2 regions of the Bacillus sp. Brlt_9 genome follow, and region 1 is predicted to be linked to the other one. Evidence: riboswitches for the same ligand, from Rfam matches in the RefSeq annotation. Region 1 holds a riboswitch; the other holds the start of a gene.
The links. A riboswitch is a leader RNA that binds a small molecule or an ion and turns the genes downstream of it on or off. The one in region 1 is predicted to bind S-adenosylmethionine.
Positions count from the first base shown of each region.

Region 2: linked by a shared signal. The riboswitch ahead of VF726_RS21600 (ECF-type riboflavin transporter substrate-binding protein) and the one ahead of metI (cystathionine gamma-synthase/O-acetylhomoserine thiolyase) in region 1 are both predicted to bind S-adenosylmethionine.

Region 1 is NZ_JAYJLO010000002.1:593,463-599,290, forward strand. It holds gene metC (cystathionine beta-lyase) at 1-1,144, opposite strand, end outside; gene metI (cystathionine gamma-synthase/O-acetylhomoserine thiolyase) at 1,141-2,253, opposite strand; SAM riboswitch class I at 2,347-2,456, opposite strand; SAM riboswitch class I at 2,660-2,769, shown strand; gene VF726_RS09310 (bifunctional homocysteine S-methyltransferase/methylenetetrahydrofolate reductase) at 2,840-4,672, shown strand; gene metH (methionine synthase) at 4,672-5,828, shown strand, end outside.
Region 2 is NZ_JAYJLO010000005.1:304,960-310,787, reverse strand. It holds gene VF726_RS21615 (peptidoglycan D,D-transpeptidase FtsI family protein) at 1-662, shown strand, start outside; gene VF726_RS21610 (macrolide family glycosyltransferase) at 999-2,177, shown strand; gene VF726_RS21605 (aspartate/glutamate racemase family protein) at 2,227-2,907, opposite strand; SAM riboswitch class I at 3,061-3,176, shown strand; gene VF726_RS21600 (ECF-type riboflavin transporter substrate-binding protein) at 3,316-3,864, shown strand; gene VF726_RS21595 (ABC transporter ATP-binding protein) at 3,875-5,575, shown strand; gene VF726_RS21590 (energy-coupling factor transporter transmembrane component T family protein) at 5,568-5,828, shown strand, end outside.

The DNA.
Region 1 (5,828 bases):
CTACATAAGAAAGGGCATTTTCAAAATCGGATATTAAATCGTCAACATTTTCAAGACCGACGGATAACCGAAGTAATGAATTCGAAATACCTCTTTCATCGCGAGCTTCTTGCGACAGTGCTGCATGTGACATTTTAGCTGGGTAGGAAAGAATGGATTCGACAGCTCCTAAACTGACCGCAAAGACAGGTAATTTTACTTTTGATAAAAATTGGCGGAGTGCGTCTTCTGATTGTAAAGTGAAAGATAGGACGGCTCCAGCTGATGTAGCTTGAGATTGTTGAATGTCAAATCCAAGATGTGTTTGTAAGCCAGGATAATAGACATTTTGAACTTTAGTGTGATCTTGTAAATAGTGTGCAATTTTATTGGCGTTAGCCGCTGAATGCTCAAGACGTACATGCAATGTTTTTAGACCTCGAAGTACGAGAGAACAATCTTGCGGGCTTAAAATAGCGCCGAATGCATTTTGTAAAAATCCAAGTTTTTGAGCGAGTTCGGCATCTTTTACAACCGCTAATCCGGCAGTAACGTCACTATGACCAGCAATGAATTTTGTGGCACTATGAAGAACGACATCGGCGCCAAGATCAAGTGGTTTCTGGAATAGTGGTGTCAAAAATGTATTATCAACAAAAGTAAGGGCGTCAATAGATTTTGCAAGTGTAGAAACAGCACGAATATCGGTTACTTTTAAAAGTGGATTAGAAGGTGTTTCCACATAAAAGAGTTTTGTATTTGGTTTAATGTTTTGCTTTATTTCTTCTAAATTGGTCATATCAACAAATGTATGTGAAACACCGTAACGGGAGAGAACTTCAGTTATAATGCGATAAGTTCCTCCGTATACGTCTTCTGAAATGAGTACGTGATCACCTTGTGAAAGGAGGAGGAATGCAGTAGAAATTGCTGCAATTCCTGACGCGAACGCAAACCCTTTTGTTCCGCCTTCTAATAAAGCAATGATATCTTCAAGAGCTTCACGTGTTGGATTACCAGAGCGGCTATAGTCATATTTTCCAAACGTATCTACATCAAATTGGTGGAATGTTGATGTATTATAGATGGGAACGTTAACAGCTCCTGTTTGCGGGTCATGTTTATATTGGTTATGCAGTAAGAGTGTATCTATAGAATAACTCATATTCTTACACCTTCTTTTACAAGTTTAATGGATTGCTGTAAGTCTTGAATTAAATCGTTACTATTTTCAATGCCAACGGAGAATCGAAGAAGACGATTGCACACACCGTTTGCTGTTCTGATTTCTTCAGGAATATCAGCATGTGTTTGCGTTGCTGGATAGGTCATTAAACTTTCCACACCACCAAGACTTTCAGCAAATGTAATTAAGGATAAAGATTGTAAGAATGGATTAACCCAAGATTCGTCTTTAAGACGAAATGAAATCATACCGCCTCTTCCTGGATAAAATACATCTGTCACACCATCTTCATTGTTTAAATAAGCAACAACAGCTTTCGCATTTTCTTCATGTTGTCTCATGCGAAGCGCTAACGTTTTCATACCGCGAATTAATAGCCATGAGTCAAATGGGCTTAAGACCGCACCGGATGCATTATGATAATGGGCGATTTCCTCACAAAGTTCCTTTCCTTTTGCAACGACAAGTCCGCTTAGTACATCGTTATGTCCACCTAAATATTTCGTTGCACTATGAAGTACGATGTCGGCACCTTCCGTTAATGGTTGCTGTATATACGGCGTGTAGAATGTGTTGTCTACAATAAGGAGTAGTCCATGCCTCTTCGCTACAGTTGCGACAGCGGCAATATCAGTAACTTGCATTAATGGATTAGTCGGAGTTTCTATGAAAATAGCCTTCGTTTCAGTTGTGATAGCTTTTTCAATTTGTTTAATAGATTGTGTATTTACGTATCTACATCGAACGTTCCACTTTTTTTCATGCTCAGAAAATAATCGATACGTTCCGCCGTATAAGTCTTCAGATACAATAAGTTCATCTCCAGAACGGAATAGCGAAAGGACGAGGAGAACAGCCGCCATTCCGGAGCTACAGGCATAACCTTGTTCACCGTATTCTAAGTCTGCGATTGCCTGTTCTAAAAGACCGCGAGTTGGATTTCCAGTTCGTGAATAATCAAAGCCAGTAGATTTACCAATTCCTTCGTGACGATAAGCAGTTGAGAAATAAACAGGCGGATTAACAGTTCCTGTTGTAGTTTCACTCCTGTTTCCAATTTGTGCTAGTTTTGTTTCGATTGTTGACATGTAAAAATTCCTCCTTTTTAAATGAACAATTAAGTGAATGTAAAATAAAAAAAGCCTTCTAAGAAGAAGGCTTTCGGTTTGAATAGAGTCTTCTTCTCATCTGTCAAATCTTTCACAATTTGCTGGAATTAGCACCTTATTAACAAATGTTAATGGTTGCTGAGGCGTCATAGGGCCAGTCCCTCTACCTCTCTAGATAAGAATGTTCGTATGAAATTTTATTATGTTTTTAACTTTACAACAAAAGATAATTGAATTGCAACTTTATTTTAAATAATTTTTATTTTTCCGCAAGTGTCATTGACTTTTGTATTTGTGCGTGCTAAATTTATAAAAAAATTAACAAACATTGTTAAAAGGGGAACGCATTTCCTTTTAGCTACATAAATAAAATAATAAAGACAAACTCTTATTGAGAGCGGTGGAGGGAAAGGCCCTGTGAAACCCGGCAACCTTCAAACGAAATGTTTGAAACGGTGCTAATACCTGCAAAACGAATGTTTTGCATAATAAGAGGAGGATCGATTATGTCCCCCTCTTCAAAGTGAAGAGGGGGTTTTTATATTGATAGAAATGAGGGAGATTGGTGAAATTACTAGATTTATTATCAAAAGGAATTGTAATAGGTGATGGTGCGGTTGGGACGTTATTACATTCACATGGTTTACAAAGTAGTTTTGAAGAATTGAACATATCTGATCCAGATTTAATTATATCGATTCATAAGCAATATGTAGCTGCTGGGGCAGATGTAATTCAAACAAATACGTACGGAGCAAATGAAGCGAAATTACGTATGTATGGCTTAGAAAATCAAGTTACTGAAATTAATAGAGCGGCAGTAAAACTGGCGAAAGCATCTGTTACAGAAAGAAATGCGATTTTAGGAACAATTGGTGGTATGAAACATATCGGAGCTGTTACGACAACTGATATGGAGAGAGAATTTATGTTACTGGAACAGGCAAGTGCATTACTAGAAGAACAGGTGGACGGCCTGCTATTAGAGACTTTCTATGATGAGTTTGAATTACTTCATGCTGTTCAGGTGTTAAGAAAACAAACAAATATTCCAATTGTAGCTCAATTAGCGTTACATGAGGCAGGTACGACTCAAAATGGAAATGATGTAAATGAAATATTAAAACAGCTTTTAGATTATGGGGCAAATGTCGTTGGATTGAACTGCCAACTAGGGCCGCTTCATATGACAGAAGCTTTTAAAATGATATCGATCCCGAAAGATGGTTACTTATCAGCATACCCAAATGCAGGTCTCCCGAATTATGTGGAGGGACGTTACGTATATGAGGGAAGTCCGGCTTATTTTGAAGCGATGACACCGAAATTTATTGAGCAAGGTATTCGTTTATTGGGTGGTTGTTGTGGCACTACGCCAGAACATATTGAAAGCATGAAACGTGCTGTTCTAAATGTTACGCCTGTAATAGAGAAGGATACGATTCCAAGGCCGAAAGTAGTTCATACACACGAAAAGCGTTCGAAAGCTCATGTCACTTTGGCAGAGAAAGCAAAAAAACAAACGACAGTAGTAGTGGAATTAGATCCACCGAAAACATTAGATACGCAGCGGTTTTTTGAAGGAGCAAGAGCATTGAAAAGAGCTGGAGCAGATGCTATTACTCTAGCAGATAATTCGTTGGCATCGCCTCGCGTCTCGAATATGGCAATGGGAGCATTATTAACGAAGCACGATATTCCGGTATTGACGCACTTAACGTGTAGAGATCATAACGTAATCGGACTACAATCTCATTTACTAGGCTTATCAGCGTTAGGCATGGAAGAAGTGTTAGCTTTAACTGGTGATCCAGCACGCGTCGGTGATTTTCCAGGTGCCACTTCTGTATATGATTTGTCCTCTATTGAGCTCATTAAAATGATTAAAGAAATGAACGATGGGCGCTCTATTTTAGGGAAATCAATAGGGCCGGCAACAAGGTTTTCAGTGGGAGGTGCGTTTAATCCGCATGTAAGACATTTAAAAGCAGCAGTTAAGCGAATGGAACGGAAAATAGATGCTGGAGCGGAATATTTTTTAACGCAGCCAATTTACGATATCGCGTTAATTGAAGAAGTGTATGAAGCGACAAAGCATTTAGAACAGCCTATTTTTATTGGGATTATGCCACTAATAAGTAAACGGAATGCAGATTTTCTTCATTTTGAGGTGCCAGGCATTACGCTACCTGAAGAAGTAAGGGAGAGAATGGATGGACATGAAACGAAAGAAGCAGCAATTGAAGAAGGGATTCGTATTTCACAAGAATTGATCGATGCAGCGATGAAATATTTTAATGGCATTTATCTTATTACACCATTTCTAAAATATGAAATTACAGAACATCTTGTTAAATATGTGAGAGAAAAGCAAGAAGTGAAAGAAGGTATTAATTGATGAAATGTATAGAAGAAAAATTACAAAATAACATCTTAGTATTAGATGGTGCAATGGGAACGATGATCCAGCAAGAGGACTTAACGGCGGAAGATTTCGGAGGAGAAGAGTACGAAGGCTGTAATGAATATTTAGTAGAAACAAGGCCTGATGTCATTTTAAAGATTCATAAAGCTTATATTGAAGCTGGAGCGGATATTATTGAAACAAATACATTTGGGGCGACAAATATTGTATTAAGTGATTATGAGTTGTCTCATTTAGATGAGGAACTAAATGAGAAGGCAGCACGTTTAGCGGGGCAAGCGGTCAAAGAAAGCGGGAAGGAAGTATATGTTGCGGGAGCGATGGGGCCGACAACGAAAGCGATTAGTGTTACTGGTGGTGTGACATTTGAAGAATTAATTGAAGCCTATACGCGGCAGGCAAGAGGATTATTGAATGGGGAAGTAGATGTATTACTCGTTGAGACGAGTCAAGATATGCGTAACGTGAAGGCTGCTTATATTGGAATTCAAGCAGCTTTTGACGAACTAAATAAGGTAGTACCTATCATGATTTCAGGAACGATTGAACCGATGGGAACGACTTTGGCTGGGCAAACAATTGAGGCTTTTTATTTATCGATAGAGCATATGAAGCCATTATCTGTTGGATTAAACTGTGCGACTGGTCCGGAGTTTATGAGAGACCATATTCGTTCCCTATCTGATTTGTCAGAGTGTTACATTTCTTGCTATCCAAATGCAGGTCTTCCTGATGAAGATGGACATTATCATGAATCTCCATCTTCTCTCGCTGAAAAAGTGAAACGATTCGCTGAAGAAGGATGGGTTAATATTATCGGTGGTTGTTGTGGCACAACACCAGAACATATAAAAGCAATGAAATCTGCGCTAGCGTCTCTTAAGCCGCGTGAACAACACGAAAGAGCTGGACACGGGGTTAGTGGATTAGAGGCACTTCAATATGATGATTCTATGAGACCGTTATTTGTTGGTGAAAGAACAAACGTTATTGGATCACGTAAATTTAAACGATTAGTAGCAGAAGGGAAATTCGAAGAGGCTGCTGAAATCGCTAGAGCGCAAGTGAAGAAAAATGCTCATATTATTGATATTTGTATGGCAGACCCGGACCGTGATGAAATAGAAGA
Region 2 (5,828 bases), on a different contig from region 1:
GATTAGGTGTTCCAACGGGTATCGATTTACCGAATGAAACAGCTGGACAAATTGGTAAAAAAGATAATCAACCTGGTTTTTTATTAGATTACTCAATTGGCCAGTATGACACGTATACACCACTTCAGCTTGTACAGTATATTTCAACAATTGCAAACGGTGGATATCGAATGAAGCCACAAATCGTTCAAGAGGTAAGAGAGCAAACGTCGCAAAAAGATGAGATTGGTAAAGTGGTGCATGCAGTAGAACCAATCGTTTTAAATAAAATAGATATGAAAGAGGAATATATAAATCAAGTAAAAGAAGGATTTAGAAGGGTATTCCAGGAAGGGGATGGAACAGGAGTAAGGGCGTTCCAAAAAGCATCTTATAAACCAGGAGGTAAAACAGGGACAGCACAGACAGTTTACGGTGGAGAAAGTGATATTGGAAGAAATGAAAAGGGTGAAAGAAGAGAATGTTATAATTTAACTTTAGCAGGATATGCGCCATATGATAATCCTGAAGTAGCATTCTCTGTAGTTGTGCCGTGGGTTATTAATGATAAATCCGGTATTAACTCTGATATTGGAAAAGAAGTTTTAGATGCTTATTTTGATTTGAAAAATAAGAGATTGACTGGAGAAACTATAAAAGTAGATAGCTCTCAAGAAGGTTAAAACATATGAAATAGTATAGAAACTAGATTCGTTTAATTTAGGAATAGATTCAAAATGGGTGATAGAAAGGTAAAATCATTCTATCAATTATTCACGTTTTATAAAATAAATCATATATTGATAGCATAGGACAAGCTGAAAAGCTTATTCTAACCTCACAGAACACTCCTTATCACGGTTAGGCATCTACATATGTAGATGCCTTTTTTAATTTAATCACTAAGCATTATTTATCAACCTAAAGTAGCAAACATATTAGGACTATTAGGTGAAGATTGACGGTAATAATTACAGTATGCTTAATAAGTGAATTGAAATGTAAGGAGTGAGAAATAAGTGCTAAATATTTTAGTGGTTAATTTTCCAGCAGAGGGACATGTAAATCCTACATTAAGTTTAGTCAAAGCTTATACTGAACGGGGTGATCACGTACATTATATTACGACAGAACAATTTAAAGGCAGAATTGAAGATTTGGGAGCTACTGTATATACACATCCAGATTTATTAAAGAAGATTTCTATTGATTCTGAAACTCCTGATGGGCTGAATTCTTTCTTTCGTGTACATGTTCAAACTTCTTTATATATATTAGAAATTACGAAACAATTATGTGAAAACATACATTTTGATTTCGTAATTTATGATATATTTGGCGCTGGAGAGTTAGTAAAGGAATATTTACAAATTCCAGGCATAGTTTCTTCTCCTATATTTTTAATTCCTCCAAAATTTTTGGAGACATTACCTTTTCATCCAAATGCAGAAATACGATTCCAACCCGATGAAATTTCCGAACAGTTACTATATCAAATGGAACATGAATTTGGAGTAAAGCCTAAAAATAATCTTCAATTTATGCATAACAAGGGAGATCTTACTCTTGTGTACACAAGTCTTTATTTTCAACCTAATAGCGATTTGTTTGGAAGAAATAACATTTTTATTGGGCCGAGTATTTCAAAGCGTAAAACAAATGTAGAGTTTCCACTTGAATTGCTTAAAGGTAAGAAGGTTATATATATTTCAATGGGGACACTGCTTGAAGGATTTGAACCATTCTTTAATACGTGCATTGATGCTTTCTCAGATTTTGATGGAATAGTTGTAATGGCAATTGGTGATAGAAATGATCGTTCTAAAATTAAGAAAGCGCCAGACAATTTTATAATTGCTTCATACGTACCCCAATCAGAAATATTAAGTGAAGCAGATGTTTTTATTACACATGGCGGCATGAACAGCGTACACGATGCAATTCATTATAATGTCCCATTTGTTATAATACCTCATGATAAAGACCAGCCAATGATAGCACAACGATTAACTGAGCTGGAAGCAGCCCATCGGTTATTGAAAGAGAATGTTAATGTGCGAACGTTAAAAGAAGCGGTATCAGATGTTCTTTCAAATGAAAAGTATAAGCATGGAATACGAAAACTGAATGATAGTTTTTTAGAATGTGGTGGTTCAAAAGAAGCAATTGCAGTGATAAAATCTCTTTTAAATAAATAGTGTAGACGATATAAAAGCATAGAGGCTCTACCTTTATGCTTTTATAATATTATCCTGCAAACTGCACAGCAGTATTCGCATGTAAAAAAGCGGTATCAAAAACAGGTACAGTAATATCCTTTTGGGAAATGAGCAATGGTATTTCAGTGCAGCCTAGCAGTATACCTTCTGCGCCATTTTGAATTAATGATTTTGTAATTTTTAATAGCTTTTCTTTTGATAATTCTGAAATAATCCCTTTACTTAATTCATTTAAAATAACATGATGGATAAAACTTCTTTCCTCTTCATTTGGAATGATTGTCTCAATGTTATAGTTCGCTAGACGTGATTTGTAGAAGTCTTGTTCCATCGTTTGTTTCGTACCTAATAGTCCGATACGCTTTATATTCTGGTCTACCATTTCTTTAGCACTTACATCACCGATGTGAAGAAGTGGAATGGATATTGCATTTTCTACTTCTTCAGCAAATAAATGAACCGTATTGGAACACATTAATAAACATTCAGCCCCAGATTTTTCAACCTTTTTTGCAACTGCGACTAATTCATTTTTCACTTCTTCATATTGATGATTTTGTAATAAAGTAGTTACCTCACCAAAGTCCATACTATATAAAACAAGCTTTGCATTTTGATCATATTGAGAGAGTGTAAGTGTATTAATATGTTTATAGTATAATGATGTAGATTCCCAACTTAGTCCACCAATTAAACCGATTACTTTCATCGTACATTCCTCCCGTAACTATGTTGAATTTATTATTTCATAATTCCGATAAGAATACAATGATTTAAATGTGCTGTTAAACGAAAAATAAAAATAGTTAGAAAAGTATTGAAATTTATTCATCTTAATGCCATAATACGAATTACAAATTAATACTTATCCAGAGAGGTGGAGGGAACGGCCCTATGAAACCTCAGCAACCCCTATGTAATTTTATAGGAAGGTGCTAATTCCGCAGAGGACACGATGTGTTTTTTGGAAGATAAGAGGATTCTTGAACGTGAAAGAAAATGACCTCTTATGTAAGAGGTCATTTTTTGTTGGATAGAAAGGGAGTGTAGATGCATAATTCATTTTCAAAATAAATATAGAGTAATAAAAGTTGACTAATATGAGAGGGGAATTGTAATGAACAAATTATCAACAAAGTTAGTAGTAGCAATCGGAATTGGAGCAGCATTATACGGCATATTAGGACTTTGGGGCTTTTCTATAGCACCAAATACATTTATTAAACCTGCATTAGCTATTTTAACCGTTTTTGGAGCGTTATTCGGTCCGGTGGCAGGACTGTTAATAGGACTTATCGGTCATACCGTAACAGATACAATCGCTGGATGGGGTATTTGGTGGGGATGGGTTATTAGTTCAGGCATTATCGGTTTTGCAATGGGGCTCATTCAAAAAAGAATTGGCTTTAGTGTGAAAAACGGGACGTATAATAAAGGCGATATTTCTTATTTAGCTATTACTGGGTTACTTGGTATCGTCATTGCTATCATATTTGCGGGTGCATTCGATATTATCGTCATGGGAGAACCGTTTGACAAAATTGTAATACAAGTATTAGGTGCAACAATTGCTGATGTTATCGTATTTTTAGTTCTTGGATTGCCAATTACGATAGGCCTAGCTAAATCTAATAAAAAACATAGACATTTAAAAATTGAAAAGTAGGGATGTTAACATGCAACCAATTATTTCTTTTGAACAATTCAGCTTTCAATATAAGCATGCGGCGCAGCCTACTGTAAAAGACATAACGTTTCATATATATCCTGGGGAAAAAGTATTAATTGCTGGGCGTAGTGGTTCAGGAAAATCAACGTTAGCTCATTGTATCAATGGGCTAATCCCCTTTTCTTATGAAGGGAGTAGTACTGGAACTATTTCTATTGCGGGAAAAGATCCGAGGAAAGGGAGTATTTTTGAACAAAGTAAACAGGTAGGAACAATTTTACAAGATCAAGACGCTCAATTTATTGGTCTTACAGTAGAAGAAGATGTAGCTTTTTCTTTAGAAAATGAATGTGTAAATCAAAACGATATGAAAAAGATTGTTTCGGAATCATTAAAAAAGGTAAAGATGCATTCTTTTCATAAACAAAGTCCGCATGAATTATCTGGAGGGCAAAAACAAACTGTTTCTTTAGCGGGTCTGTTAACGACAAATGCTGATATATTATTATTCGATGAACCGTTAGCAAATTTAGATCCAGCTAGTAGCTTGCATACGATAGATCTTATTAAAGATATACATAAACAATATAAAAAAACAATTGTTATTATTGAACATCGAATAGAAGAAATGTTAAATCTGGATATAGATAAAATTATTTTAATGGATGAAGGGGAAATTGTTACGATAGGGACACCAGAAGAGATATTAGCGTCAAATATATTACCATCAATCGGTTTAAGAGAACCTATGTACATAGAGGGATTAAAGAGATTACAGTTTTATAGTAATAATGAGGTAATATACCCACTTGAAAATCTTCAAAGAGAACGTATTTGTAGTGCAATAAATGAGTGGGTGGAGAAGCAAGTTTTTTGTAAAAGTACTCCTAAAAACAAAGAAATATTGAAAGTAGAAAATTTGTCATTCTCCTATCCTAATAAACAAAAAGTATTAGACGATATAAATTTTTCCATAAAAGAAGGGGAAATTGTTGCACTTTTGGGCCATAACGGCGCGGGGAAATCAACATTAGCTCATAGTCTAATAGGGATAAACAAAGCAAAGAATGATAGGATTTTATTTGATGGAGTAAATATTAATTCTTGGTCTATTCGTAAGCGCGGAGAGATTATAAGTTATGTGATGCAAAATCCAAATCATATGATTACACAACCTACTGTTATAGAAGAAGTTTCATTTTCATTAAAATTAAATAAGTTTTCGAAGGGGGAAATTAAGCATAGAGTGGAGGAAACGTTAAAAATTTGTGGCTTGTATCCATTTCGAAATTGGCCAATCCAGGCATTAAGTTATGGACAAAAGAAGAGAGTCACGATTGCATCTGTACTAACAACAAATCCGAAACTTATTATTTTAGATGAACCGACAGCGGGACAAGATCATTATCATTATAAACAGTTTATGACGTTTATAAGAAAACTAGCTGCAAAGGGAATATCTTTCATTTTTATTACACACGATATGAATCTCGCATTAGAATATACAGACAGAGTGATAGTTCTACATGAAGGAGAAATTATTGCGAATAATACCGCCTCTACTGTATTAGGGCATTCAGAAACTTTACATAGAGCGCACTTAGTGGAGAGTTCTTTATTCAAATTAGTTAAATTTAGTGGTATTGCAAATCCTGAAAGATTTATAGAACTTTATTTTGATGTTATGAGGAGGGAGGCAGGTGTATAATACATATTTTCATCGTATGGATGGAGCAGTGAAATTGCTGTTATTCATTTTTTGCATGACGCTTACTTTTTTATTTTTTGATTTTCGCGTATTGCTCTTTGTATTTATAATTGGATGTATCGGACTTGTATTTGCTAAAATTCCACTTCGTAAAATCATTATTGTTTTTACTGTTATATTTACATTTAGTTTATTAAATTCTGTCATGATCTTATTTATTACACCAACACATGGATCTGAATTAACCGAATCA